Regions from separate parts of the Bradyrhizobium sp. LMG 9283 genome, predicted to be linked through region 1. Evidence: riboswitches for the same ligand, from Rfam matches in the RefSeq annotation. Region 1 holds a riboswitch; the other holds the start of a gene.
The links. A riboswitch is a leader RNA that binds a small molecule or an ion and turns the genes downstream of it on or off. The one in region 1 is predicted to bind glycine.

Region 1 (15,047 bases):
GTTGCCGACGTCTTCGGTGCCCGTTTCGTTTTGGCGGTGTGGTGATCAGGTGGTGCGATGAAGCCTGTGATTCTGACGAGTTTATCAGGCTTCGATCTCATACGCTCGGGTCTCGCCGAAGTCGTCATCCCATTCACATTCCGTCTTGTTGACGGGCCTCTGCCTCTCGACGAACTTGCAGCTTATGTCGGTGCCCGCTCGGGGACAGTAAAGCCAGGCTGGCATTGGTTTGACTACGTTGGACGCTGGTCCCAGGCCGCCAAAGAGCGAAGACATCTCTCTCTGGTCGCGTTCTGTCAGGCCTACGACGTCGTCGAATTGTGGTTTGATCGGAATCCTAATGATCAGCTCCAGCTGATCTGGCTCCTCGATTATCTCTGCTCCCATCCAGAGATTGCGAGCAAGGCGAAGTTACGTCTGATTGCTTTCGATCTCATCACCGAGGAGCCGACGTCTATTGCCAAATCGCTTCCCCATATTCCCGCCCTTCGCGTGACCACAGATGAACTCGAAACGGCAAGCATGGCTTGGCAGGCCTACGCTGCGCCGACGCCCGAGAGGTGCGCCGAGCTCGTTCATCGGGACCTGAGTGCTCTGCTGATGCTAAGGCCGGCCTTGATCGATCTGTTGGCGGAGCTCCCCTCAGCTTCGACGGGACTCGGTGCAACGGAGATCCGCTTCCTGGAGCTCATCGCACGCGGTTATGAGGGAACGAGCGCACTCTTCCATCTCCGCTCGCTCCGCCGCACGCCGGTCTTTAACGAATGGGAGCTTGGGTGGCTGCTCCAGGGGCTCGCGCTCGGTCCAAGGCCCGCGGTGGCCGGACTTGACGATGAGCTTCGCACGATCCCTCAGCAGAATCTGCCTGCACGCCAGGTGGCGTATTCACGGAGCCGGTTGTCGCTGACGGAATTCGGCAAAGCAGTTATGGCGGGCAAGGAAGACTTCAGCCGCCATAACCCGATCGACCGTTGGTGGGGCGGCACGCATCTGACCAACGATCGGCTGTGGCGCTACGGCCCTGTTTTGACGAAGACTTGAGGCCACCGGCATGACGCGGCTCATTGTGACAACAGACTCGTCCGCCGCCGGCGCGATACAACGCGCCGGCCTTGCCGACCTCGTGATCGCAATCGAGCGCCGGCTCGTGTGGGGGCCGCTGCCGTCCGATGCCGAGCTTGAGGCGTTCTTTGCGCCGCGTACAACGCAGCCGCACGGCCTTCATTGGCTGGACGACACACCATCCTGGCGGCTCGAAGAATGGGGCGTGAAGGGGCTTGGAGTAATCGAGCTGCTCTTGGGATGCGAATCGGTCGAATTGTGGCCGGGACCAGAGCCGAATGCGCAATTGGTTCTGCTGTGGCTACTCGACCATTGTCGCAGTGAAAGAGCGGCTGTCTCCAAGCTCGCGTTACGCCATGTAGGCATTGCCGTCGGGGATGTGGGGCCAGAGCGCCTTGCGAAGATAAAGCCGCCGGCCATTAAGCCCACGCAAGACTGCCTCGAGCTGGTTGGCCGCGCATGGCGGGCCTATCGCGCGGCGACGCCGCAGGCCTGGTTCGATCTGCTCAAGGCCGACTTGAGCCTGCTGCCGCAGCTTGAGCGACATGTCGTTGACCTGCTCGAAGAGCTTCCGGGCATCACAACCGGTGTTGGAGCAACGGAAACGCGGATCCTGGAATTGATCGCGCCGGGCGAAGTGCAGCCTGTCGACGTGTTCCCGGGTCATCAGAAACGCAACGAGCGGCGCGTTTTCGACTACTGGGAAGTCGGGACGCTGCTTGATGGGCTCGCGCGATGTCCGGTGCCGGCTGTATCAGGACTGGAGGAGGGGCCATTCTCGCTCGACATGCATGAGGATGCTCTGCGTCATGCACGATACAAGCAGTCCCGCTTGTCGCTCACTGATCTCGGGAGGGCGGTGTTGGCAGGAGAAGAGGATTTCTGCCGCTATAATCCGATCACGCGCTGGTGGGGTGGAACGCTTCTCACCAGCGAGCGGCTCTGGCGGTGGGATCGCGAAAGCCGGTTCTTGATTGCGCCTGACTGACGCATGCGTATCGCTCAGTGTGCTCCCGTATTGCGCATCAATTTTGAGAGACGATCTTGTCACACCTGATTCTGGGAACGAACTATGGAGCGGCCGCCGTGCTCGGCGGCTCTAACTTGGCGAATATCGCCCTCAGCTTTTCTCCGCGCTTCGTTCGGGGCCAATTGCCGTCCGAGGAGGAACTCGCGATGGGGCTGGAGCCACGTTCCGCGAAGCATTCCAGAAGAGGCGATCATTGGCTCGACGGCGTGGAGCGAAATTGGCTGATGGGCTTCGGCTCGTCGGACATTGGTTTCTTTCAGCTCTGCGAGAAGTTCGACTCGATCGAAGTGTGGGCCGACCCGTGGCCGAACGATCAACTCGTGCTCGTCTGGCTGCTCGACCTGCTTCGTCCCTACAGGGAGATCACGACGAAGCTGAGCCTGGTGCATACGGACGACACCGTTGCGAACTATGCTCCGGAGTCTGTCGCAAAATGGAAACTGTCGGCCTTCAAGGTGACCGAGAACCATTTGGTGACGGCAAGCCGCGCTTGGCGAGCCTATCGGGCTGACACGCCACAACCCTGTTTCGATCTGCTGATGACGGATGATGATCCTGCCGAGACTTCGATCGGCACTCATTGCAATGCTGGAAGAGCTTCCGGACAGCATCACGGGACTCGGTGCCAGCGAAATGGATTTGCTGGACTTCGTGAACGACGGGCACACCGACCCGAGGCTCGTCGAACACGCGAGATGGCTTCGCAATGTGTTCGACAAAAACGACGCGGGCGATGCCCTGCTCGATCTTGGAGAACATTCGGTGCCGCCGGTCTTGTTGGGCGATCCGGCGTTCGACAACGAGGATCGTTACTTCGGCAGGAGCGAGTGGAAGGTCACGCTGACTGAACTCGGGCGTTCACTTCTCGCCCGCGAAGACGACATGTGGCGCCACAACCCGATCAAACGTTGGTGGGGCGGTACTGAACTCACCAACGAACGGCTCTGGCGATGGGATCGCGAAAGCCGATTGCTGGTTGAACCTTAGGTACGTCTTCAGGTTTGTAGGGTGGATTAGCCCTGCGACTGCGCAAAGCGCAGTTCGCACGGCGTAATCCACCACGGTTCATCTCCGCGGAAATAGAAGTGGTGGGTTACGCGAGCGGACCGCGCTTCGCGCAGCCGCCCGCTAACCCACCCTACGAGACCTCCGTCGCGACATTACTCCGCAGCTTGCGCGTAATCGCTCACCGGCGGGCACGAGCACACCAAATTGCGGTCGCCGTAGACGTTGTCGACACGGCCGACCGGAGACCAGTACTTGTCGGTGCGCGAGACGCCGTCGGGGAAGCAGCCCTCACTGCGGGTGTAGGCGCGCTTCCAGTCGTCATCTGCGATGTCGTGCACCGTGTGCGGGGCGTGACGCAGCGGCGAGGCCGCGATCTCAAAGCGGCCGGATTCGACCTCGGCGATTTCCTTGCGGATCGCGATCATGGCATCGCAGAAGCGATCCAGCTCCGCCTTCGATTCCGATTCGGTCGGCTCGATCATCAGCGTGCCCGGCACCGGGAAGCTCATGGTCGGGGCGTGGAAGCCGTAATCGATGAGGCGTTTTGCGATGTCGTCGACCGTGACGCCGGATGTCGTCTTCAGCGGACGCGGATCGACGATGCATTCATGCGCGACGCGGCCCTTCGCGTTCTTGTAGAGCACCGGGAAGTGCGGATCGAGGCGCGCTGCGATGTAATTGGCGTTGAGGATCGCGATCTCGGTGGCGCGCTTCAGGCCTTCACCGCCCATCATCAGGATGTAGATGTAGGAGATGGTGAGGATCGAGGCCGAGCCGAACGGCGCGGCCGAGATCGGGCCGACCGGAGCGTCCGCGTGCGTCGCCGGATGGCCCGGCAGGAACGGGGCGAGATGCGCCTTGACGCCGATCGGGCCCATGCCGGGGCCGCCGCCGCCATGCGGGATGCAGAAGGTCTTGTGCAGGTTGAGATGGCTGACGTCGGCGCCGTAATCGCCGGGCCTGCTAAGGCCGACCTGCGCGTTGAGGTTGGCGCCGTCGAGATAGACCTGGCCGCCATGGCTGTGCACGATGTCGCAGATCTCGCGGATGTGTTCCTCGAACACGCCATGCGTCGAGGGATAGGTGATCATGACCGCGGCGAGGTCGTTGGAATGCTTCTCCGCCTTGGCGCGGAGATCATTGACGTCGACGTCGCCGTTCTTCTCGCAGGCGACCACCACCACCTCCATGCCGACCATCGCGGCCGAGGCCGGGTTGGTGCCGTGGGCGGAGGAGGGGATCAGACAGATCTTGCGATGGCTCTCTCCGCGTGCGGCATGATAGCCGCGGATCGCGAGCAGCCCGGCATATTCGCCCTGCGCACCCGAATTCGGCTGCAGCGAGATCGCATCATAGCCGGTGATGTCGCACAGCCATTTTTCCAGCCGCGCGAACAGCGCGTGGTAACCCCTAGCCTGCTCGCGCGGAGCAAAGGGATGCAGCGAGCCGAATTCCGGCCAGGTCAGCGGCATCATTTCGGTGGTCGCGTTCAGCTTCATGGTGCAGGATCCCAGCGGGATCATGGCACGGTCGAGCGCGAGGTCGCGATCGCTGAGCTTGCGCATGTAGCGCAGCATCTCGGTCTCCGAGCGATGCGCATGGAAGACGGGATGAGTGAGGAAAGCGGTGCTGCGCTTCAGCGCCTCCGGCAGCGCCTCGCGCGTCTCCGCATCGATCTCGGCATAGGCAAGAGTGCCGCCAAACGCGCGCCAGACCGCTTCGACCGTCGCCGGCGTTGTGGTCTCGTCCAGTGCGATACGCAGTGCCGTATCACCGATGCCGAGATTGACCTTTTCGGCCGCCGCGCGCGCGAGGATCTCGGGGCGCTTGGCGGCGGCATCGACGCTGATCGTATCGAAGAAGCTGTCGGCCTGCGGTGCAAAGCCGAGCTTGCGCAGACCGCTGGCGAGCACGGCGGTGCGACGATGCACGTTGCGCGCGATCTGCGTGAGGCCTTCGGGGCCGTGATAGACCGCATACATCGAGGCGATCACGGCGAGCAGCACCTGCGCGGTGCAGATGTTGGAGGTCGCCTTCTCGCGGCGGATGTGCTGCTCGCGGGTCTGCAGCGCGAGACGATAGGCAGGCGCGCCGCGTGAGTCCACGGAGAGGCCGACGATGCGGCCGGGCAGCGAGCGCTTCAGCGCATCGCGCACCGCCATATAGGCCGCGTGCGGGCCGCCATAGCCCATCGGCACGCCGAAGCGCTGTGCCGAGCCGATCGCAATGTCGGCACCTAACTCGCCGGGCGAAGCAAGCAGCGTCAGCGCCAGCAGGTCGGCGGCGACGATCGCGAGCGCGCCCTTGGCCTTCAGCGCCGCGATCGCAGGCCTGAGGTCGCGCACCGCGCCGGAAGAACCCGGATATTGCAGCAGCGCACCGAGCACGTCGCTCTTGTCGAGATCGGTGAGGGGATCGCCGATGATCAGGTTCCAGCCCAGCGGCTCGGCGCGGGTGCGCATCACCGCCAGCGTCTGCGGATGCACGTCCTTGTCGACGAAGAAGGCTTTCGCCTTGACCTGCGAGTGCCGCTCGGCGAGCGCCATGGCTTCGGCCGCCGCCGTGGCCTCATCAAGCAGCGACGCATTGGCGACATCGAGCCCGGTGAGGTCGCAGATCATGGTCTGGAAGTTGAACAGCGCCTCCAGCCGGCCCTGGCTGATCTCGGGCTGGTAGGGCGTATAGGCCGTGTACCACGCCGGGTTCTCCAGGATGTTGCGCTGGATCACCGCGGGCAGGACGGTGCCCGAATAGCCCTGGCCAATCAGCGAGGTGAAGACCTGGTTCTCTCGCGCGAGCTCGGCCATATGCGCGATCGCCTCGGTTTCGCTGAGCGGCTTGCCGAGATCGAGCGGAGCGGCCTGCCGGATCGAGGCCGGCAGCGTCTCTGCCATCAGCGCGTCCACACTCTTGGCGCCGACGGCCTCTAACATTGCGGTGACATCGCGCGCCGACGGGCCGATGTGGCGGCGAACGAAACTGGCGGCGGTGTCGCCGCTGGATTTACGGTGCGCGGTCATCCCTTGCTCCATCGCCGTTAAGCCGTATGCGCCTTGTAGGCGGTTTCATCCATGAGGCCGCCGAGCTCGCTCTTGTCGGCAATCTTGATCTTGAAGAACCAGGCCGCGCCCTGCGCATCCGAATTGACCAGCGCCGGCTCGGCGGCCAAGGCATCGTTGCTCGCGAGCACTTCGCCAGAGATCGGGGCATAGACGTCGGAGGCGGCCTTCACCGATTCCACGACGGCGGCGGCTTCCGCCTTCTTCAAGCTGCGGCCGACTTTGGGCAATTCGACGAACACGACATCGCCGAGCTGCTGCTGCGCGTAGTCGGTAATGCCGACCGTGGCGGTGTCGCCGTCGATGGCGAGCCATTCATGGTCGGAAGTGTACAGTGTCATGGTCATTGTGGAGTCCTCAGCGCTTGTAAGTGTTTTTCACGAAGGGCATGGCGGCGACCGCAAGCGGCAGTCGCTGGCCGCGCACTTCGGCGAAGAGCTTTGTGCCGAGCGCGCTCAAATTCGTGGGCACATAGCCCATCGCCACCGGCGCGCTCAGGCTCGGGCCGAACCCGCCCGAGGTGACTTTTCCGATCGGCTCGCCACCCGTATCGTCCGCAAACAGCAGCGCGCCTTCGCGCACCGGGGCGCGGCCCTCAGCACGCAGGCCGACGCGGCGGCGGGATGCGCCGCCATCGAAGTGCGCGAGAATCTTTTCCGCGCCGGGGAAACCGCCGGCGCGGGCGCCACCCGTGCGGCGGCTCTTCTGCACCGACCATTCCAGCGCGGCTTCGACCGGCGTGGTCGTGGTGTCGATGTCGTGGCCGTACAGGCAGAGCCCGGCTTCCAGCCGCAGGCTGTCGCGGGCGCCTAGACCGATCGGCAGCACGTCAGGATTTTCCAGCAGCGTCTTGGCGAGGCGTTCGGCGTCGGCGGCGGGAACCGAGATCTCAAAGCCGTCCTCGCCTGTGTAGCCGGAACGCGAGACGAAGCACTTGATGCCGGCGACGTCATGCGGGCCGGCGTCCATGAACTTCATGGCCGGGGCCTCTACGCATAATTTCGCCAGCACCGCTTCCGCCTTCGGGCCCTGCAGCGCGATCAGCGCGCGGCCTTCCAGCGAATCGATGACGCAGTCGTCGGACAGATTCGCGCGCAGATGGGCCTCGTCGGCGTCCTTGCAGGCGGCGTTGACGACCAGGAACAGGTGATCGCCGAAATTGGCGACCATGAGATCGTCGAGAATGCCGCCGTCCGCATTGGTGAACTGGGCGTAGCGCTGCCGCCCCGGCGCGATCGCCATGATATCCTGCGGCACCAGCCGTTCCAGCGCGCGGGCAGCGTCCTCGATCCTCCCGGATTTCGGCCGCAGCGCGATCTGGCCCATATGGGAGACGTCGAACAGACCGGCAGAGGCTCGGGTATGGAGGTGCTCCTTCAGGACGCCCGCGGGGTACTGCACGGGCATGTCATAGCCCGCGAACGGCACCATCTTGCCGCCCAGGGACACGTGGAGGTCGTAGAGAGGCGTACGTTTCAGGGAGTCTTGGTTGTGCGCTAGCATCTAAGGGGCCCTCGGCGGTTCCCGGGGAGGATTCCCCGATGGACACCAGTCGAAGCCCCATCTGTCGCTGTGCCTGAGAGTATTATCCCGTCGGCGGACGCAGTCCGGGTCTTAAGCCCGTCGGCGCCTCTTTCCAGATGCTGTCAAAGCCACGCGGTCCTTTTGCCTGAGAGTTTCCGGGGCGGTTGCTCCTTCGGCGCCGGCTGCCTAAAGCCGGTCTCTCCCGACGTGGCCGTACGATACAGATAGGTAGAGACCACAGGGCGGCCAAGCCTGTCAACGCGACACTCGCGCCTTTCAACGGGATTGCGCGGCTGCGGCAACCCTCTGATCTCCTTGCACAGTTTCTGGACAGCGAAGCTGGCCTTGTCTAAAAGCGCTTTGGCCCGCAGATATCAGCCTAATTTCCGGTTTGGACGGCGGCAGCGGGCCCAAGCACACCCGATTGGATGAACATGAGCGGCGTCAACGAGATCAGGTCGACCTTTCTGAACTTCTTTGCCGAGAACGGCCACGAGATCGTGCCGTCCTCGCCACTCGTGCCGCGCAACGACCCGACGTTGATGTTCACCAATGCCGGCATGGTGCAGTTCAAGAACGTCTTCACGGGCGTCGAGAAGCGTCCGTATCAGCGCGCCACCACCTCGCAGAAATGCGTGCGCGCCGGCGGCAAGCACAACGACCTCGACAATGTCGGCTACACCGCGCGTCATCTCACCTTCTTTGAGATGCTCGGCAATTTCTCGTTCGGCGACTATTTCAAGGAGCGCGTGATCGAGCTCGCCTGGAAGCTGATCACATCCGAGTTCGGGCTGAAGAAGGACAAGCTGCTCGTCACGGTCTACCACACCGACGACGAGGCGGCGGGCCTTTGGAAGAAGATCGCGGGCTTCTCCGACGACCGCATCATCCGCATCCCGACTTCGGACAATTTCTGGGCGATGGGCGACACCGGTCCGTGCGGCCCGTGCTCGGAGATCTTCATCGACCGCGGCGAGCACATCTGGGGCGGGCCTCCGGGCTCGCCGGAAGAGGACGGCGACCGCTTCCTCGAATTCTGGAATCTCGTGTTCATGCAGTACGAGCAGGTGACGAAGGAGGAGCGCGTGGGCTTGCCGCGTCCCTCGATCGACACCGGCATGGGCCTGGAGCGCATGGCTTGCATCCTGCAGGGCGTCGAGAGCGTGTTCGAGACCGATCTGTTCCGCAACCTGGTCGATGCCACGGCGTCCGCACTCGGCAGCGGGCCGAACGAGCAGAATGCGGCCTCGTTCCGCGTCATCGCCGATCACCTGCGCTCCTCGGCCTTCCTCGTCTCCGACGGCGTCTTGCCTTCGAACGAGGGCCGCGGCTACGTGCTGCGCCGGATCATGCGCCGCGCGATGCGCCATGCGCAGCTGCTGGGTGCGAAAGAGCCCTTGATGCACCGCCTGGTCTGGGCGCTCGTGCGCGAGATGGGCCAGGCTTACCCTGAGCTGATGCGCGCGGAAAAGCTGATCGAGGAAACGCTGCGGCTGGAAGAGACCCGCTTCCGGAAAACTCTTTCGCGTGGCTTGGCCATTCTTGACGAGAAGAGCGCAGGTCTGAAGAAGGGCGACATGTTCGATGGCGACGTCGCCTTCACGCTGTATGACACCTATGGCTTCCCGCTCGACCTGACGCAGGACGCGCTGAAGTCGCGCGGCATCGGCGTCGACCAGGCGGCCTTCTCGGATGCGATGGAGCGCCAGAAGGCCAAGGCGCGCGAGTCCTGGAAAGGCTCGGGCGAGGCGGCAAGCGAGGCGATCTGGTTCCCGCTGCGCGAGAAGCTTGGTGCAACTGAATTCCTCGGCTACGAGACCGAGAGCGCCGAGGGCGTGGTGTCCGCGCTGGTCAAGGACGGCCGGGAAGTCGCCAGCCTCAAGGCCGGCGAGACGGGTTCGATCGTGCTCAACCAGACGCCGTTCTATGCGGAGTCCGGCGGCCAGGTCGGCGACACCGGCGTGCTCACGGGCGAGGGCGGACTCAAATTCCGCGTCACCGACACGCAGAAGAAGCTCGGCGATCTCTTCGTTCACATCGGCACGGTGGAGAGTGGGGAGCTGAAGCTCGGCGCTGCCCTGCAGCTCGAAGTCGATCATTCGCGCCGCTCCTCGATCCGCGCGCATCACTCGGCGACGCATCTGATCCACGAGGCGCTGCGCCAGGTGCTCGGCGACCACATCGCCCAGCGCGGCTCGCTGGTCGCACCCGACCGGCTGCGCTTCGACTTCGTGCATCCGAAGCCGATCACGGCCGAGGAGCTCGCTCGCGTCGAGGACATCGCCAACGATGTGGTGCTGGAGAACGACGAGGTCACCACCCGCGTGATGGGCGTCGATGAGGCGCGGGAAGCGGGGGCGCGCGCGCTGTTCGGCGAAAAGTATGGTGACGAGGTCCGCGTCGTCTCGATGGGCAAGACCGCGCGCGAGCGCGGCGCCAACGCGCTCGGCTGGTCGGTCGAGCTCTGTGGCGGCACCCATGTGAGGCGCACCGGCGATATCGGCCTGATCACGCTGACGAGCGAAAGCGCGGTCGCCTCCGGCGTGCGGCGCATCGAGGCGCTGACCGGCAATTACGCGCGCAGGCATGCCAACGAGACCATGGCGCTGGCGAAGACCGCGGCGAACGAGCTACGCACCTCCCTCGACGACGTGCCGGCGCGCATCGCCGCGCTGATGGAGGAGCGCAAGAAGCTCGAGCGCGAGCTCTCCGACGCCCGCAAGAAGCTGGCGATGGGCGGTGGCGCTGCTGCCGGCAGCAATGGCGCCGCCGCGGGCGTGCGCGAGGTCGGCGACGTCAAGCTGATGGCGCGCGCGGTAGAGGGCATTGAGATGAAGGATCTCAAGAGCCTGGCCGACGACGGCAAGAAGCAGATCGGCTCCGGCGTCGTCGCCATCGTCGGCGTCACCGAGGACGGCAAGGCCGGCGTCGTGGTCGGCGTCACGCAGGATCTCACCGCGCGCTTCAACGCCGTGAACCTCGTTCGCATCGCCTCCGAAGCGCTCGGCGGCAAGGGCGGCGGCGGCCGGCCCGACATGGCCCAGGCCGGCGGCCCTGACGGCGCCAAGGCGTCCGAGGCATTGAGCGCGATCGAGAAAGCGATGGCGAGCGCGTAAGGCGCCTCTAGCACCGTTCGCCCCAATGCGATCGACATGGTCGCATCTCCGCGCGTAGCGCGACAAAAGAAAAGGGCCGCGCTTGGGCGCGGCCCTTTTGATGTCTGCCCTAACCGGGCGCAATCGCGGACGGCTTACGCCGCCAGCGCCTTGGTCAGGTTCTCCGCGACCTTGTCGAGGAAGCCGGTGGTGGAGAGCCAGCGCTGGTCGGCGCCGACCAAGAGCGCGAGGTCCTTGGTCATGTAACCGGCCTCGACGGTGTCGACGCAGACCTTCTCCAGCGTGGCCGCGAACTTCGCGAGCTCGGCATTGTTGTCGAGCTTGGCGCGGTGGGCGAGGCCACGCGTCCAGGCGAAGATCGAGGCGATCGAGTTGGTCGAGGTCTCCTTGCCCTTCTGGTGCTCGCGGTAATGGCGGGTGACCGTGCCGTGGGCGGCTTCGGCCTCGACGGTCTTGCCGTCGGGGGTGAGCAGCACCGAGGTCATCAGGCCGAGCGAGCCGTAACCTTGCGCCACCGTGTCGGACTGCACGTCGCCGTCGTAGTTCTTACAAGCCCAGACATAGCCGCCGGACCATTTCAGCGCCGAAGCCACCATGTCGTCGATCAGGCGGTGCTCGTAGGTCAGGCCCTTGGCGTCGAATTCCTTCTTGAACTCGCGGTCGAAGATGTCCTGGAAGATGTCCTTGAAGCGGCCGTCATAGACCTTGAGGATCGTGTTCTTGGTCGACAGGTACACCGGATAATTACGGAGCAGGCCGTAGTTGAAGGAGGCGCGGGCGAAATCGATGATGGAGTCGTCGAGATTGTACATCTCCATGGCGACGCCGGCGCCGGGGGCCTTGAACACTTCCTTCTCGATCACAGTGCCGTCCTCGCCGACGAACTTCAGCGAGAGCGTGCCCTTGCCCGGGAACTTGATGTCAGTGGCGCGGTACTGGTCGCCATAGGCGTGGCGGCCGATGATGATCGGCTTGGTCCAGCCGGGAACCAGGCGCGGCACGTTCTTGCAGATGATCGGCTCGCGGAAGATCACGCCGCCGAGGATGTTGCGGATGGTGCCGTTCGGCGACTTCCACATCTGCTTGAGGTTGAACTCCTTCACCCGGGCTTCATCGGGGGTGATGGTGGCGCACTTGACGCCGACGCCGACCTTCTTGATCGCCTCGGCGGCGTCGATGGTGACCTGATCGTTGGTGTGGTCGCGGTACTCCATGCCCAGGTCGAAATAGAGCAGCTCGACATCCAGGAACGGGTTGATCAGCTTGTCCTTGATGTACTGCCAGATGATCCGGGTCATCTCGTCGCCATCGAGCTCGACGACGGGATTGGATACCTTGATTTTTGCCATGATCGGGGAAGCCTCTTGGGAACGGCGCTGATGGTGCGCCACGGGAATATCCGCCGCCTCTTAGCACCGCCGCGCGGCGGGCGAAAGCCAAGGGATTATGCAGTTTTAGCTCATCCAGCTTCCCCAGATGGGGAGCCCGCAGCCGGGTCCGGGCTCACGCTCCCAGCGAGAGTCAAAAGTCGAATCCAACCCGTTATTTCCCTTGAGAATTTTGTCAGGACAGGCAAACGACAGACCGCGAGGGCGGCCCGATCCTGGGGGCCGCTTGAATCAATTCCTCAGACGGCCTTGCCAAGGCCTTGAGAGACAGTGTGAAAGCGAAACGAGATGTCGGGGACTGACAAGAGCAAGGCGGGCCTTTCCCTCGACGGTCCCATCGTCATCCTGGTCGAGCCGCAGCTCGGCGAGAACATCGGCATGGCCGCGCGCGCCATGGGCAATTTTGCGCTGAGCCGGCTTCGCATCGTCAATCCCAGGGACGGCTGGCCCAACATCGCGGCACAGCGCGCCGCGGCCGGCGCCGACCACATTCTGGAAAAGGTCGAATTGTTCGACACGGTGGAGCAGGCGGTCGCCGACCTCGACCTGCTATTCGCCACCACGGCTCGCCCCCACGACCAGGCCAAGCCGGTGGTCGGGCCGGAGGCCGCAGCCAGCGAGATCGCCGGGCACGTCGCGACCGGCGGCAGGTGCGGCATCCTGTTCGGCCGCGAGCGCTGGGGCCTGACCAATGAGGAGGTCGGGCTCTCCAACCGCATCATCACCTTTCCGGTCAATCCGGGCTTTGCCTCGCTCAATCTCGCCCAGGCCGTGCTGCTGGTCGGCTATGAATGGTTCAAGTTGGCGACCGCAGGCGCGCTGCCGCACGCCATGCCTGAAAGATCCGAGCGCGCCTCACAGCACCAGATGCAGGCCTTCTTCGACAATCTCGTGCGCGAGCTCGACAAGGTCGAATTCCTGCGCCCGGCCGAGAAGCGCGACACCATGCTGGTGAACCTGCGCAACATCTTCAGCCGGATGGAGCCGACCAAGCAGGACATGCACACCCTGCACGGCGTGATCATGGCGATCGCCGAAGGGCGTAAGGGCCCGGCCAAGGGTGGCGTGCTCGACGGCGAGCAGGCGACGCGCCTGCGTGCGCTCCTGGCCGAGCACGGGCAGGGCGGCGGCGTGTCCGACAGCGCCTCGACGGTGCGCGGCCTCGCCCGCCTGCTCCGCCGCAACCCGACCGACGCCGAGCGGCTGCTCTGGCAGGCGCTCACCCGCGACCGCCGCTTCGCCGGCCAGTTCAAGCGCCAGACCCCGGTGGGGCGCCACATCCCGGACTTCGTCTCGTTCCCGCACCGGATCGCGATCGAGCTGGTGAACCCGGGCGAGGGCGAGGCAATCGGCGCCGACCGCGCGTCGCGGCGCGCGTGGCTGGAAGCGCGGGATTATCGTGTGCTCGACATTCGCGCGGCGGATGTGGAGCGCGATCTGGAGGTGGAGCTGGTGCGGTTGCAGGGGATGATGGCGGAGACGACCTAGTCTCGTAGGGTGGGCAAAGCGGAGCGTGCCCACCGCATCGATCAACGCAGGAATGGTGGGCACGGCGCTATGCGCCTTTGCCCACCCTACGAAATCTTCGTAGCCCGGATGAGCGAAGCGATATCCGGGGAAAGGTCCCGCATGTCGCTGCGCTCATGCGGGCTACGCGATGACTGTACTCACACCGCCTCGAGCTGCTCCGCTGCACGCTTCTTCTTCGCCTTCGATTGCGTGAGCAGGGGACCCGCCGTGAGCGCGGCCGTATCGGCCACGCCCGGGTCGCGTGAGATCATCGCTGCGACGATGGCGCCGTCGATGATGAGGCCGAGCTGGTGGGCCAGCACTGCAGGCTCGGCGGAGCCGAGCTCGCCGGCGAGCTTCTCGATGTGGGCGAGCACGATCTTCTTGTGCTTCAGCGCGATGTTTCGGAACTGTTTTGCGTCCTTGTCGTGCTCGCCGACGGCGTTGATGAAGGGGCAGCCGTAGAAGCGCTCCTCGGCGAACCAGCTCTTCAGTGCGGGGAAGATGCGCGTGAGTTTCGCCTGCGCATCACCGCCGCCTTGCTCCATGGCGCCGATGAACCATTCGCGCCACTGCTTGCCTTCGCTCTCCAGCACGGCGTTGACGAGATTGGTCTTGGAGCCGAACAACTTATAGAGCGTCGTCTTCGCGGTGCCGGCCTCTTCGATGATTGCATCAATGCCGGTGGCGTTGATGCCGTTCTTGCAGAACAGGTGCGTCGCGGCGCTCAAGAGGCGCCCGCGCGCGGATTCATCTTCGCGAGCGGCGGAGCGGGGCGAAGTCTTCTTCGATGACGTCTTTGCCATGCTGACGAACTTACCCGCAGCCGCGCCGCGTCAGCAAGCCGCATCTGTTTCGCGCTGAAAAGATTCGCATGCGCGCACGCATCTGCACCGCCCTTGGGCAAGCGGCGGCTGATCAATCCGCAGGCAGGGACACTTAAGCGGCTCCAATGCTTCGCGTTTCGTTTTCGGCCTCGTCTGGCACGCTCCATGCAAGGAAACAGACCGTTCGGTATCCTGCCCATTTCCACTTCTGCCAGGGAGAAGATTGATGACTGCCATCGTTCAAAAGACAGTGCTGACGGGTTGCCTCGCGCCCATCGACAAGAATGGGCTCGAGCAACTGATTGCCAATGGCAAGGCAAATCCGAAGGTTATCAAGACCTTGAAGTGCAAGACGGTCGCGGAAGGCAAATTCCGCCACGCCAACTACATCCGCAACCTGCCGCCCTACATCGTCGACGAGCCGCCGGGCCTCCTGGGCGACGACACCGCGCCCAATCCGTCGGAAGCCTCGCTCGCCGCGCTCGGCTCGTGCCTTGCGGTCGGCCTGCACGCCAATGCCGTGC
Region 2 (15,047 bases), 160 kb from region 1:
AACGTCTCGTCCATGCCCATATCGATGGCGACGAGCGTGGCGACCAGCACCGCCAGCACCAGGATGAAGCGGGTCATCCAGTAGCTCCCCGGCCTATCGGCGGCAAAGCTCCGTCGTTCTCCACCTTGCGCGGACGCAGCGACATTCGTCATGATTGCGCGCCTTCCATCTCGAGGCGGGTCGGCTCCGCGCGAAAATCCAGCAGCAGGATCCAGAAGCATATCAGCGCGATAATGAGGAGGATGAAGGTGCCCTCGAGGGTCGTCCCTGCAAGCGAGACCAGCGCGGGAATGAGGAGGCCGACAGTGAGAACGGCGGCGAGTGCCCTTGCCGGAAGGTCGACGACGAGAATCGCAGCATAGAGCGCGAGCTCGAAGAAGGCATATTCCTTGAGCCGCGGCGAGCTGAGATAGAGCGCAAACATGGCGAGCACCGTGATGCGCATGGCCGCATGGGGATGATCCATCAGCCAGCGATCCAGCCGCAACAGACGTGATCCCCCTTCCCTCACGGGGCGACTCGCAGCCACGCGCAGCACGGACCAGGCGAACGGCACGAGCACGAGCGCGGAGGCGGCGAGCGCATAGGCCGCCAACAAGGCCGGCTTGTTGTGGCCGAGGCCGGCATGATCCATCAGGCTCTGCGCCAGCAGCAGCAGCGACGGATTGATCTCCACTAGGTCGACGGCGTGCTGATTGGGAATTTGTCCCGCAATCGCAAGCAGCCAGCTTGCGAACAGATCGGGGTACATCATCCGCGATATCAGGACCGGCAAGGCGAAGCTGATCGCCGCCACCGCGATCAGCGCCAGCTTGCGACCACGCGGCAGCGGCAGGAAATAGAGCGCAGCCAGCACGGGGACGAACACCAGTTTGAACGACATCGCAAGGCCGAGCAGCGCAGCGCCAGCGAGGCTCAAGGTAAAGCCTGGGTCCTCCGACGCGCCGGCGGCCGGCGCACGAAGCAGGAGCATCAACGCGATCGTGGTCAGCACGCCGCTCAGGATCGCGAAATTCCCCGACACGTGCACCCATTCGAAACCGACGAAAGCGCCGAGCACGCACAGCACCCTCAGCGCAACATCGCGGGCGCCCGGGCGCGCTCGGCCGAGACCGGGCAGGAGCAGCCCGCAGAGCATGGCGAGCACGAGATAGGCGCCCATGTAGTGACGGACGAGAAAGCCACCCGCGCACAACGGGCGGAAGACATCCAACGTCACGGGCAGGTAGGGATAAGAGAGCGTGGTGCCCTTCAAATTCTTGACGAAATAAGGATCGAGCCCCTCGGCATGCGCGTCGACCGCCGCGCAATTGACGTGAAGATCCCAGCCATATTTCAGATCGAGCCGGGCATAGTTGACGAGATTGCCGAGCACGAACAGCGCGGTCAGCCCGATCAGGCAGACAAGCCAGATGTTCCGCCTCGCAGCCGGGTCGGCCGAGGGTCCCACCCATCGTGCTGCATCGGTCACATCGGACACTGCGAAAATACCTGTCTTCCTGGGTTCCCTGGGCGCGCTATGCGGCGCCGGTCAGGCCACAATGGACAGGATTGGGTTGCGGATTCATCTCTCCGACGCGCCATGACCGATCTTATGGTGAATCCCTGGTTGCCGACCCGCGAGGCGAATGACGGTGAGGTGGTTGCGTGCCGTCACGCTCGCGAAGGGCTGCGCCTACCGCGGCGCGTGGGCGGCCAGCCAGGCATCGAGCGCCTTGCGCGTGTCCTGTGTCGCTGCCATGCGCGCGAACTGCTCGCTCTTGATGGCGAGGCCTTCCGCTGATTGAGGCAGCCCGTCCCGGGCGGCCCCCTCACCAATTTTTGTCCGCCCCTGCTCCGCCTGTCAGCCATCCCGAAACATGGGTTGTGCAACGCAACATCGACGATAGATAAAGTCGCTCGATTCAGGGGGAAGTTTCTTGTCTGACGTCAATGCCGACGATTGGGTGTCCTCGGGACACCGCCCGATGGGTTTTCCAGAATTCGTCATCGTGATCGCGTCCATCATGGCGCTCAATCCGCTCGCGATGGACATGATGCTGCCGGCACTGCCCAACATCGGCACCGCCTTCAAGATTCCCGTCGCGAACCATCTTCAGCTGGTGTTGTCGACCTTCCTGATCGGCTTCGGTGCCGGCCAGTTCGTCATGGGACCCCTGTCGGACCGCTTCGGCCGCCGGCCGGTGCTGCTCGGCGGCATGGCAGTCTATGCGGTGGCGAGCGTGCTGGCGGTCGCGGCGCCCTCGTTCGAGACGCTGCTGCTGGCGCGTGCGCTCCAGGGGCTCGGCACCTCGGCGACGCGCGTGATCGCGACCTCGATCGTGCGCGACTGCTATGTCGGCCGCCGCATGGCGAGCGTGATGTCGCTCGCGATGATGGTGTTCATCGCGGTGCCCGTGGTCGCCCCCTCGTTCGGACAGGCGGTGCTGCTGGTGACGGCGTGGCGCGGCATCTTCGTGGTGCTGATGCTCTACGGCCTGCTCGCGCTCGCGTGGTGCGTGCTGCGGCTGCCTGAAACCCTTCCCGAGTCCGAGCGCAGGTCGCTGGCGCCCGCCGACGTGCTCGCGGCCTTCCGCCAGACCGTGACCAATCGCCAGACCATCGGCTATGCCACGGCGGCCGGCAGCATCATCGGCGCACTGTTCGCCTATGTCTTCTGCGCCCAGCAGGTCTTCACCGGCATCTATCACCTCGGCCACTACTTCCCGCTGGCCTTCGCCGCGATTGCGGCCGGCACTGCGATCGCCGGGTTCCTCAATGCGAGGCTGGTCGGGCGGCTCGGCATGCGCGTGATCTCGCACGGGGCGCTGGCGCTCTACACGATCGTCGCCGCCGTGATGCTGCTGACGGAAATTCTCGGCGTGCTGCCGCTTGCCCTGTTCATGGTGCTCTCCGCCCTGATGATGTTCTCATTCGGCATGATGGTCGCGAACTTCACCGCGCTCGCCATGGAGCCGCAGGGCCACATCGCCGGCACCGCCTCCTCGCTCTACGGCTCGATCACGACGCTGATCGGAATCGTGGTCGGCATGGCGATCGGACAGAGCTTCGACGGCACGCTGCTGCCATTCTCCGTCGGCTTCTTCCTGTCGACGCTCGCTGCGCTTGCGATCGTGCTGGTGGTGGAGAAGGGACGGCTGTTCAAGCCGCATCATCGTCCCGTCGGCTAAGGAACCACGCGGCGGCCGCGATGTTGTCCTGCAGCAATTCTAGAGGATGCTGCAATGGAACTGGAACACCGCGAAGGGCAAGGCGAGGTAGAACGGCAGAAGACGGAACGTTCCGAACCGCGCGCTGAGCAGGCGCCATTCACCACGCCTCTTGCGAGCGAGGGGCTCGAGCAGGTGCGCGACAGCCACTGCTGAACACGAAGCCTATTCGGTGCCTCGCCGGCTGGCGCTGAAATCATCCGCAGCGCTGGCCGGCAGCGGGCCTCCCTCGGGGAGCGCCATCAGCAAGATCACCTCTCGAGATAAACCAGGCTGGCCCCACAGGGAGGCCCGCACGGTGAATTCGCGCCTGACGAAATGCCCACCGCGGGCGGACACCCGTTCGATCCAGCGGTTGCAATATTCCTGCCCGCGAAAACAGAGTGCGGCCCAGCCGCGGTCCAGCGTCTTTTTGCGCGGCAGGCCCCAAGTGTATTGGTATTCGAACGGCCGCGCGTAATGCGGATGATCAGGGCTGTAGAACGCGGTCGCGAAGGCAAGCGCGTCGTCGCCGCTGACCGCGCTCAGCGGCTCACCGGTCTGCTCGCGCCACTCGCGCGTCAACTCGCTGGCCGCCTGCGCGTAAAAATTCCGTCCCTCTTCATAGCCGTGATTGTTGCGATAGGTGGCATGGATCGGCGCTGCGATCAGGACGGCGGCGAGCGCAGCGCCGGCAACGATCACTGTGAGGTTCACCGTGTGGAAGCGCTCGATCGGATAGCTCGCGCCGCAGACCACGAGAACGGCGAACAGGAACAGTCCCTGCAAGGCCCACAGCGACGGCAGATCGGTGCCGATGAGAAGCGACGTCAGCACCGGCAGCACGATCGTGCCAATCGTGACGTAGAACAGTAGCCGCAGGCCCGGGCTCATGGCCACGAAGTCGGCGGGAAACTGCTTCAAGCGCGTTCCTGCGATCAGCACCCAGAGCACGGCCGATATGCTGATCGCCGCCGCCAGCCCCAGCAAAAAGTTTCTCGCCTCGCCGAGTGAGCTCGCGACGTTGCCGTTGGCGTGCGCCAACGCGTAGGTGAAGGTCGACGCGCCCGTGGTCGCGAGCCAATAAACGTGAGGCGCCAGCGCCGCGAGCCCGACGACGACCGAAATCCATGGCGAAGCGGAGCTGAAATAGGCGCGCCGCGCCGGGTGCGCCAGCGCGGCAAATGCGAAGCTCGCGACGAGAAAAATCGAATAATATTTGCCGACCATCGCCAGCGCGGTCGTACATCCTACCGCGATCGCCCACGGCCAGGCGCGCGTCTCGAATGCGCGCAGGAAGCACCAGGTTGCCAGCGGCCAAGTCGCCAGCAGCACCGAATTGGCATTGAAGCGCTGGGCATGAAATTGATAGGCCGGCGTCAGCATCAGGAGCAAGAGCACCAGGATGCGCTTGTGTCCGGTCACGAATTGCCGGGCGATCCGGTCGACGAAGATCAGTGCAAGGCCGGCATTGGCCATCGCCATCAACTGCAACGACCAGTCGCTGAGCGGGAAGACGGAGGTCCAGCCAGCGGCAACCCAACCCATCAGCGGCGGATGCTTGTGATAGCCCCAGGCGAAATCCCGCCCCAACGTCCAGGCTTCGAGGGTATCAGGGTGCAGGCCACCGCCGGCATAGGCAATCGCCAGATAGAGCATCCAGATCGCCACGAAGCAGGCGATGAGAAGCGGCACGGCCCAGCCCGCCTCGACGCCATCGAGCCAACGCAGGAAAGGCCGTCGCCAACGCGCCGGTGCGCGATCGGACCGTTCGGCCATCGCCTGGAATGGAAAATCGATCGGCACGGGAAGCAGATTGAAGAAGGGAAAATGATACGTGAGGACGAGACATCTATTTCAAGATTGAAACAAATAGCAATGATTGGACATTGGAAGGGTTAAAAGCCCCGCGCCTTCTGAGCCGACGCCGGGCCAAGAAAAAGCAGCGGCGCCGCTGATATCAGCGGCGCCGCATAGTGATCGGGGTAAAGGCGGCGAGGATGCCCCCCGCTTACTCCGACTTGTCAATGTTCCAGAAGAGCGGCGTCGCCGGACCGTCGAGCACACCGGTCAGCGATTTGCGCCAGCCGCTCGGCAGGAGGTACTGCCCGAGCGGGATGTAGATGACCTGCTCATAAGCTTCCTTCTGGATGTCAGCCGCGATCTTCTTCTGCTCGTCGAGCGAGGGTGCGCGGACGAACGCGTCCTTGAGCTGCTCGATCTTGGCGTCCTCCGCCCAGCCGAACCAGCCGCCCTTCTTGCCCTGGCCGCCGATCGAGAGATTGGCGATCGGGTTGGAGACATCGGCCGCGACCCAGTTGGTAAAGAACATGTTCCAGCCGCCCTCCTTCGGCGGCTTCTGGCTGGCGCGGCGGCTCACCACCGTCTGCCAGTCGGTCGCTTGAAGGTCGACCTTGAAGCCGGCCTCGCGCAGAAGTTGGGCCGCAACGATCGGCTGCGCCTTCAGCGTCGTGACGTCGCCAGGGGCCATGATCACGACCGGGGTGCCGTCATAGCCGGATTCGGCGAGCGCCTTCTTCGCTTCGGCCATGCCGTTGCCCTTGACGAGGGTCTCGGCACCAACCTCGGTCGCCAGCGGCGTGCCACACACGAAGAAGGCACCACAGATCTTCTGATACTTCGCATTGCCGACCAGCGCATCGAGAACGTCCTTCTGGTTCATCGCCAGCAAGGCGGCCCGACGCACCTTCACGTTGTCGAACGGCGGATAGAGGAAGTTCATGCGGCCGAGGGTCTGGAAACCGAACTTATTGGAGACCTCGATCGTGAGCTCCTTGTTCGCTTCCAGCACCGGCAGCATGTCGTAAGGCAGATTTTCCATGAAATCGATGTCGCCCGACTGCAGCGCGTTCACCGCGGTCTGCGAGTCCGGCATGGTGATCCACTCGACGCGGTCCACCTTCACCACCTTGCCGCCAGAGGTCCAGCTCGCCGGCTCCTTGCGCGGCACGTAGTCGGTGTTCTTGACATAGACCGCCTTCACGCCCGGCTGGAATTCGCCCTGCACGAACTTGAACGGACCCGAGCCGATCTGTTCCGGGATCTGCTTGTCCGGCGGCGTCTCCGCAAGGCGCTTCGGCATCATGAAAGCGACGCGCGAGGACGGCTTGCCGATGGAGTCGAGCACCAGGCCGTAGGGCTCTTTCAGCTTCAAGGTGATGGTCTTGGCGTCGGTCGCCTCGATGCTCGCGGTGAAGTCCATGAGCTTCTGGCCCATGCCGTCGACCGCAGCCCAGCGCTTCAGCGAGGCGACGCAGTCCTCCGCCGTCACCGGCGTGCCGTCATGCCACTTCAGGCCCTCGCGCAGGGTGAAAGTGTAGGTGAGCTTGTCGTCGGAGATCTTCCAGTCCGCCATCTGCGGCTGGATCTTGAAATTCGAATCCGTTGCGACCAGCGTGTCGTAAACCATGTAGCCATGGTCACGCGTGATGTAGGCCGTGGTGAAGATCGGATCGATGATGCGCAGATCCGAATGCATCACCGCCGTGAGGGTCTTGCCGGCCGCAAGCACTGGCGAAGCCAGCGCGGTCGAAAGCGCGACGACCGACAGCGCAAGTTTGGAGGCGAATGCGCGAGGCCCCCGGCGCGTGAAGTGGAACATAGAAGGTTCTCCTGACGTGAAACTGTTCAAAGGCAGGCTATTGATTGAGCATGCGGCTCGTTCATTGGATGAACTAACTTCATGCAATGCCTTTATCTTTTCGAGACTTGCAGACAGTGTTGAGCGCGTCAATCCGGTTTCGTCGCAAGCCCTCGCGGCGCGCGCACGGGCTCCACAAAGATCAGTTTAGCTCTACAACGCTCTCCGCTTGTCCTGCCCCGCGCTGATGCAATGCGCGTTCCATCTTTCGCAGCTTGAGAGACATTAAGATGAATCCAGCCAATCTTCCCTTCGATTCCGAGGCCATGCTCGAGGGCCTGCGCACCTGGGTGGAATGCGAGAGCCCGACCTGGGACCCGAACGCGGTGAACCGCATGCTCGATATCGCAGCGCGGGATATGGCGATCATGGGTGCGACGATCGAGCGCATCGCCGGCCGCCAGGGCTTTGGCGGCGTCATCCGCGCGCGCTTTCCCCATCCGAAGCAGGGAGAGCCGGGAATCCTGATCGCCGGACACATGGATACCGTTCACCCGGTCGGCACCATCGAGAAGCTGAAATGGCGGCGCGAGGGCAACAAGTGCTACGGGCCCGGCATCTACGACATGAAGGGCGGAAATTATCTATCGCTGGAAGCGATCCGCCAGCTGGCGCGCGCGTCGTTCACGACGCCGCTGCCGGTCACGGTGCTGTTCACGCCGGATGAGGAAGTCGGCACGCCCTCCACGCGCGACATCATCGAGGCGGAAGCCGCACGCAACAAATACGTGCTGGTGCCGGAGCCCGGCCGCGCCGACAACGGCGTCACCACCGGACGTTACGCCATCGCACGCTTCAATCTCGAGGCGACGGGACGGCCGAGCCACGCCGGCGCGACGCTGTCGGCGGGACGTTCGGCGATCCGCGAGATGGCGCGGCAGATCCTCGCGATCGACGCGATGACGACGGAGGATTGCACCTTCTCGGTCGGCGTCGTCCACGGCGGCCAATGGGTCAATTGCGTTGCCACGACCGCGACAGGCGAAGCGCTGTCGATGGCCAAGCGTCAGGCCGATCTCGACCGCGGTGTCGAGCGGATGCTGGCGCTGTCGGGCACCAACAACGACGTCACCTTCAAGGTGACGCGCGGCGTGACGCGGCCAGTCTGGGAGCCGGATGCCGGCACCATGGCGCTGTATGAAAAGGCGCGCGGCATCGCCAAATCCCTCGGCGCGGAATTACCGCATGCAAGCTCCGGCGGCGGCTCCGACGGCAACTTCACCGGCGCGATGGGAATCCCCACGCTCGACGGTCTCGGCGTGCGCGGCGGCAATGGCCACACGCTGGAGGAGTTCATCGAGATCGATAGCCTGGTCGAGCGTGGGCGCCTGATGGCGGGATTGCTGGCGACGCTGGAGTAGTAACACTCGTCATTCCGGGGCGATGCGACAGCATCGAACTATGGTGCGCAATTGCGCACCATAGAATCTCGAGATTCCCGGTCGCGCTGCGCGCGCCCGGAATGACTCGGCTTCCAACTTCGCACTGCACAATGCATTGGCAATCGCGGTCGAAATTTAGCCTTGTCCAAAAATGAGGCGTATCGTACTGCTCGGCCGTCCACGCGACGATGCGGGAGAGATCGCAACGAAGGCTTTCAGCTTTCGTTGCGGCGCCGACGGAGCAACCGCCCCGGAAACTCTCAGGCAAAAGGACCGTTTCGTCAGGACGATCTGGAGAGAGACCGCACGATTGAAGTCGATCGTGATGTCCACCGAAGGGGATAGTCCGCTGCAGGAGCCGCAGTGGATCAAGCTCTCAGGTACCGTGACAGATGGGGCGCCGCCAACGGCCTTTGGCCGGCGGTCAGCCAATCCTAACTCACGGGACAAAGCCTGCCATGACCCATATCGCCATCATCGGCGCCGGCATCACCGGCGTGACGACTGCCTATGCCCTGCTCGAACGCGGTTTTGAGGTGACGGTGCTCGATAAGCACCGCTACGCTGCGATGGAGACGTCCTTCGCCAATGGCGGACAGCTCTCCGCATCGAATGCCGAGGTCTGGAACAGCACTGCGACGATCCTGAAAGGTCTGCGCTGGATGTTCCGGCGGGACGCGCCGCTGCTGATGAACCCACGGCCCAACTGGCACAAATATTCCTGGGTGAGCGAGTTCGTCGCCAACATCGGCAACTACCGGGCCAACACGATTGAGACCACGCGGCTCGCGATCGAAGCACGCAGGCATCTGTTCGACATCGCTGCGCGCGAAGGAATCGACTTCGATGTCGAACGCCGCGGCATCCTCCACATCTACCGTGACAAGGCCGGCTTTGAATCCGGTCTGCGCGTCAATGCCCTGCTGCAGGAAGGCGGTCTCGACCGCCGCCCGGTGACGCCGGAGGAAATCCGCGCGATCGAGCCGACACTGCGCAGGGACTATTATGGCGGCTTCTACACGCCGTCGGATGCGACCGGCGATATCCACAAGTTCACCCGCGGGCTGGCGGAAGCCTGCAAGCGGCGTGGCGCGACCTTCATCCACGAAGTCAACATCGATTCGATCGCGCGTGCCGGCGGCGGCTTCGTCCTCGGCTGGGCGGATCTTGCCGCGAGCGATGCAGCCACATCCCCGCGCGGCATGCTGAAGGCGGACGGCGTCGTGGTCTGCGCGGGCGTTGCGAGCCGTCATTTCGCTGCCCTGCTCGACGAGCGCGTCAACGTCTATCCGGTGAAAGGCTACTCGATCACCGTGCAGCTCGACACCGCCGACAGCCGCAACGCCACTCCGACCGTGAGCCTGCTGGACGAGGCAGCCAAGATCGTTACCAGCCGGCTCGGGGCCGATCGCTTTCGCGTCGCCGGCACCGCCGAGTTCAACGATTTCAATCGCGACATCCGCGCCGACCGCGTGCAGCCGCTGATCGACTGGGTGCGCAGCAACTTCCCCGCCGTCGAAACGTCGCGCGTCGTGCCGTGGGCGGGGCTGCGCCCGATGATGCCGAACATGATGCCGGTCGTGCGCGCAGGGCGGATACCGGGCGTGTTCTTCAACACCGGCCACGGCCATCTCGGCTGGACTCTGTCGGCGGCGACGGCGCAGATGATTGCCCAGACCATCGACGGCTGGCGCGGGCTCAATGCGCCGCCGAGCGTGCCTTCACTTGGGGTTGAACATGAACTGCGACATGCATCCTGAGTGGACGATTTCGGGGACATGCCCGCCTCTTGCTACAGCGCAGCCCTTGGCACACAATTTGCCCCGAGAACGGCGTCTCCGGGCGGCCTTTTCAGTCCAAGTGATAGGCATGATAGACACGACAGAATTCACGGGCGCCTCGAGGCGCCACAAGTTCCGCAGCCGGAGATAGGTGCATGCTGGGTTATCTTATTCGCCGCGTTCTGGCCGCGGTGCCCGTGATGGGCGTCGTCGCGCTGTTCGTGTTCCTGCTGCTGCGGCTGACGCCCGGCGATCCCGCCGCGATTCTCGCCGGCGACAACGCGACGCCGGAACGGCTCGAGCGCATCCGCACCTCGCTCGGCCTCAACGAGCCGCTGATCGTGCAGTTCATCACCTGGGTGAACAAGCTGCTGCACGGCGACCTCGGGACCTCGCTGATCTCCAACCTGCCGGTGATGAAGATGATCGGTCAGCGCGTCGAGCCGTCGATCTCGATCGCGCTGTCGACCATCATCCTCGCCGTGGTCGTCGCCGTTCCCTTGGGAGTGATCGCGGCCTGGAAGCACGGCACCTGGATCGATCGCTTCGTGATGGGCCTGTCCGTGCTCGGCTTCTCGGTGCCGGTGTTCGTGGTCGGCTATGTCCTGATCGAGGTCTTCGCGATCGAGTTGCGGTGGGTGCCGGTGCAGGGCTTCCGCAGCATCTTTAACGGCTTCGGTCCGTTCTTCGAGCGCATGATCCTGCCGACCTGCGCATTGTCCTTCATCTACATCGCGTTGATCGCGCGCATGACGCGCGCGGCGATGCTCGACGTGCTCGGCGAGGATTACGTGCGAACGGCGCGTGCGAAGGGCATCAACGAGGTCGCGGTGATGATGCGCCATGCGCTGCGCAACGCCGCGGTACCCGTGATCACCGTGATCGGCACCGGCTTTGCGCTGCTGATCTCCGGCGTCGTCGTCACCGAGAGCGTGTTCAACATCCCCGGCATCGGCCGCCTCACCGTGGATGCGGTGCTGGCGCGCGACTATCCGGTGATCCAGGCGATGATCCTGCTGACGTCGCTGATCTATGTCGTCGTCAATCTCCTCATCGACGTCGCCTACACCCTGCTCGATCCCCGGATCCGGTACTGAGGCAAGGATAAGAACACACATGTCGGTCGATACCCTTCCGCAGTCGTCCATTCCGATCACGTCGCCACTGCGGCCGCGCTTCGGATTCCTCACCTCGACGCCAATCATCGCCACGGCGACGGTCCTGCTCGCCCTCATCGTGGTGGTCTCGATCGTCGCGCCGCTGATCGCGCCGCATGATCCGATCCAGCTCGCGCCGTCGCAGCGATTGAAGCCGTCCTCGGCGCAATTCCTGCTCGGCACCGACGCTTACGGACGCGATCTCTTGTCGCGCGTGATCTATGGCGGCCGCATCTCGCTTCTGATCGGCATCGGCTCAGCGATCCTGTCGATCGCCATCGGGCTCGTGATCGGCCTCGTCTCCGGCTTCTTCAAGCTGGTCGATTCCGTCCTGATGCGCGTGATGGACGGCCTGATGGCGATGCCGAGCATCCTGCTCGCGATCGCCGTGGTGTCGCTGTCCGGCGCCAGCATCTGGACCGTGCTGATCGCGATCACCATTCCGGAGATCCCGCGCGTGGCGCGATTGGTCCGCTCCGTCGTGCTGTCGGCGCGCGAGGAGCCTTACGTCGAGGCCGCGATCTCGGTCGGCTCCAGCCTGCCGAAGATCATGTGGCGGCATCTGATGCCGAACACGATCGCGCCGCTGATCGTCCAAGGCACCTATGTCTGCGCCTCCGCGATCCTCACCGAGGCGATCCTCTCCTTCCTCGGCGCCGGCATCTCGCCGGAGACGCCGACCTGGGGCAACATCATGGCCGAGGGCCGCCAATACTTCCAGATCAAGCCCTCGTTGATCTTCTGGCCGGGCCTTTTGCTCTCGATCGCCATCCTCAGCATCAACCTGATCGGCGATGCCGCCCGCGACGCCCTCGATCCGCGCATGAAGCAGCGGGAGGGGAAGTGATTTGTCTCGCCGGCCTAGCCCCTTGTTCCGTCATTGCGAGCGAAGCGAAGCAATCCAGTCTGCGTCCGCGGACATATCTCTGGATTGCTTCGTCGCCAGCGCAAAATTGCTTTGCAATTTTGTCGCGGGCTCCTCGCAATGACGACGGAGTGACCTAATGACCAACACCGTTCTCGACATCAACAACCTCGTCGTTTCCGTCGGCAAGAAGCCGAAAGGCGCCAACATCATCGACGGCATCTCGATCCAGGTGCGCGAGCGCGAGACGCTGTGCCTCGTCGGCGAAAGCGGCTCAGGCAAGTCGGTGACCTCGCTCACCACGATGGGCCTGCTGCCGAAGGGCACGCTGGTTCCCACCGGCGGCAGCATCAAGCTGGTCGGCGAAGAGCTGCTCACCGCGACCGACCGCCGGCTGCGCCAGCTGCGCGCGACGCAGATGGCCATGATCTTCCAGGAGCCGATGACCGCGCTCAATCCGGTGGTGCCGGTCGGCCGCCAGATCGACGAGGTGCTGCGCGCCCATACCGATCTCGACGCGAAGGCGCGCAAAAAGCGCATCCTCGACATGATGGAGCAGGTTCGCCTGCCCCAGGTCGAGCGCATCTTCGCCTCCTATCCGCACCGCCTCTCCGGCGGTCAGCGCCAGCGCATCATGATCGCGATGGCGCTGGTGCTGGAGCCGAAGCTCTTGATCGCGGACGAGCCGACCACCGCGCTCGATGTCACCACGCAGAAGCAGATCCTGACCCTGATCCGCGACCTTCAGCGCGATCACGGCACTGCCGTGCTGTTCATCACCCATGACATGGGCGTGGTCGCCGAGATCGCCGATCGCGTCGCGGTGATGCGGCAAGGCCGCCTGGTCGAGACCGGGCCGCTCGAGACCGTGCTGCGCAACCCCACCATGGAGTATACCCGCAACTTGCTCGCCTCGGTGCCGAGCCTGGTGCCGCGACAGCCGCGCGAGGAGAGCCGCGAGCCGATCGTGCTGGAAGCCAACGAGCTCAGCAAGGTCTACAAGGAGCGCGCCTTCTTCGGCAAAGGCCGTGAGGTCGTCGCCGCCGACAAGGTCACGCTGACGCTGCGCAAGGGCCGTACCCTCGGCATCGTCGGCGAAAGCGGCTCGGGCAAGTCGACGGTCGCGCGCTGCATCGTCCGCCTGATCGATCCGACCTCGGGCGGCGTGCGCCTTGCCGGCCGCGAGATCGCCGACATCTCGCGCCGCCTGCTCCAGCCGCACCGGCAGAAGATCCAGATCGTGTTCCAGGATCCCTACCGCTCGCTCAACCCGCGCGTCACCGTCGGAGAAAGCATCGCGGAGGGCCCGATCAATTACGGCGTCGCGCACGCCGATGCGATGAAGCGAGCGCGCGAGCTGCTCGAGCTCGTCGGCCTGCCGGCTGATGCGGTGTCGCGCTATCCGCACCAGTTCTCCGGCGGCCAGCGCCAGCGCATCGCGATCGCCCGCGCCCTTGCGCTCGATCCCGACGTGCTGGTCGCGGACGAAGCGGTTTCCGCGCTCGACGTCTCGGTGCAGGCGCAGGTGCTGGAACTGCTCGATGAGATCCAGAAGCGGCTCGGCATCGCGATCCTGTTCATCACCCACGACCTGCGCGTCGCCGCGCAGATCTGCGACGAGGTCGTGGTGATGCAGCATGGCCGCGTCGTCGAGCAGGGCCCCGCCGCCGAAGTGCTGACGCATCCGAAGGAGGCCTACACCAAGGCGTTGCTGGATGCGGCACCGGGGCGCAGCTGGGACTTTGCGAATTTCCGGCCGGTGGCGGAAGGCGTGGCAGCGAGCCTGTAGCTCCACGTTCGGTGTCGTCCCGGCGAACGCCGGGACCCATACCGCGTGATCTATCACTTGCGGGTAGTGGGAATATCGAACGAAGAGTCTTCGCCAAACTTCTCCCTGGGGTGATGGGTCCCCGCGTTCGCGCGGACGACACTGAGAATGTGGAAGGGTCGCCGCTCACAAGGGGATCGCATCCGCAGCATTCCCAAAACGTCTTGACCCTATGCGCAGCGCGATTGCTTCCCGCCTTGCCCTCCTCGCAAGGCCAAGGCTAACGTCACGCACTCTGATTGCCTGGGACTTGAATTGATGACACGCATCGCCGTCGGCGGCTTCCTGCACGAGACCAACACCTTCGCTCCGACCAAGGCGACGTTCGCGGACTTCCAGCATGGCGGCGGCTGGCCGGCGATGACTGAAGGTGCCGACGTCTTGAAGGTGATGCGCCGCATCAATGTCGGCCTTGCCGGCTTCGTCGACAGCGCCGTGGCGAACGGCTGGGAACTCATCCCGACCATCGCCTGCGGGGCGAGCCCGTCGGCGCATGTCACCAAGGACGCCTTCGAGCGCATCGTGAAGGTGATGGTCGACGGCATCGCAGCCGCCGGGCCGATCGATGCGGTCTATCTTGACCTGCACGGCGCCATGGTGACGGAGCATCTCGACGACGGCGAAGGCGAGATCCTGGCGCGCGTGCGCCGCATCATCGGCAAGGATGTTCCGCTGGTCACGAGCCTCGATCTCCACGCCAACGTCACGCCCGAGATGATCGCGCAGGCCGACGCGCTGATCGCCTACCGCACTTATCCCCACGTCGACATGGCCGAGACCGGCCGCGCCTCCGCACGGCATCTGGCGCTGCTGCTAAAGACGAAGCAGCGCTTCGCAAAGGCTTTCCGGCAATTGCCGTTCCTGATCCCTATCAGCTGGCAATGCACCAACGACCAGCCGACCAAGGGCATCTACGAGAAGCTCGCCACGCTGGAGGGCGATGCCGTTCCGACCCTGTCCTTCGCGCCCGGCTTCCCCGCTGCAGATTTCCGCCATTGCGGCCCGAGCGTGTTCGCCTATGGCAAGACGCAAGCCGATGCCGACCGTGCAGCGGATGCGATGGTGAAGCTCATCGAAAGCCATGAGGACGATTTCGACGGCAAGATCTGGACGCCCGACGATGGCGTGCGCCATGCGATGGAGCTTTCCAAGAACGCAAGCAAGCCGATCATCATTGCCGATACC

Region 2: it holds a riboswitch for glycine, as region 1 does, so the genes downstream of both, P6U29_RS17065 (D-amino acid dehydrogenase) here and gcvT (glycine cleavage system aminomethyltransferase GcvT) in region 1, are expected to answer to the same signal.

Annotation. Positions count from the first base shown of each region.
Region 1 is NZ_CP120691.1:3,497,544-3,512,590, forward strand. Features, by position in the region: gene P6U29_RS16275 (hypothetical protein) at 58-1,041, shown strand; gene P6U29_RS16280 (hypothetical protein) at 1,052-2,050, shown strand; gene P6U29_RS16285 (hypothetical protein) at 2,639-3,079, shown strand; gene gcvP (aminomethyl-transferring glycine dehydrogenase) at 3,253-6,120, opposite strand; gene gcvH (glycine cleavage system protein GcvH) at 6,138-6,506, opposite strand; gene gcvT (glycine cleavage system aminomethyltransferase GcvT) at 6,517-7,662, opposite strand; glycine riboswitch at 7,808-7,898, opposite strand; gene alaS (alanine--tRNA ligase) at 8,118-10,799, shown strand; gene P6U29_RS16310 (NADP-dependent isocitrate dehydrogenase) at 10,934-12,148, opposite strand; gene P6U29_RS16315 (TrmJ/YjtD family RNA methyltransferase) at 12,476-13,675, shown strand; gene P6U29_RS16320 (TetR/AcrR family transcriptional regulator) at 13,855-14,502, opposite strand; gene P6U29_RS16325 (OsmC family protein) at 14,750-15,047, shown strand, end outside.
Region 2 is NZ_CP120691.1:3,654,266-3,669,312, reverse strand. Features, by position in the region: gene P6U29_RS17100 (hypothetical protein) at 1-77, opposite strand, end outside; gene P6U29_RS17095 (hypothetical protein) at 149-1,480, opposite strand; gene P6U29_RS17090 (multidrug effflux MFS transporter) at 1,920-3,170, shown strand; gene P6U29_RS17085 (hypothetical protein) at 3,225-3,365, shown strand; gene P6U29_RS17080 (glycosyltransferase family 39 protein) at 3,375-4,967, opposite strand; gene P6U29_RS17075 (ABC transporter substrate-binding protein) at 5,200-6,810, opposite strand; gene P6U29_RS17070 (M20/M25/M40 family metallo-hydrolase) at 7,080-8,210, shown strand; glycine riboswitch at 8,413-8,517, shown strand; glycine riboswitch at 8,521-8,625, shown strand; gene P6U29_RS17065 (D-amino acid dehydrogenase) at 8,690-9,991, shown strand; gene P6U29_RS17060 (ABC transporter permease) at 10,168-11,109, shown strand; gene P6U29_RS17055 (ABC transporter permease) at 11,129-12,016, shown strand; gene P6U29_RS17050 (ABC transporter ATP-binding protein) at 12,174-13,823, shown strand; gene P6U29_RS17045 (M81 family metallopeptidase) at 14,121-15,047, shown strand, end outside.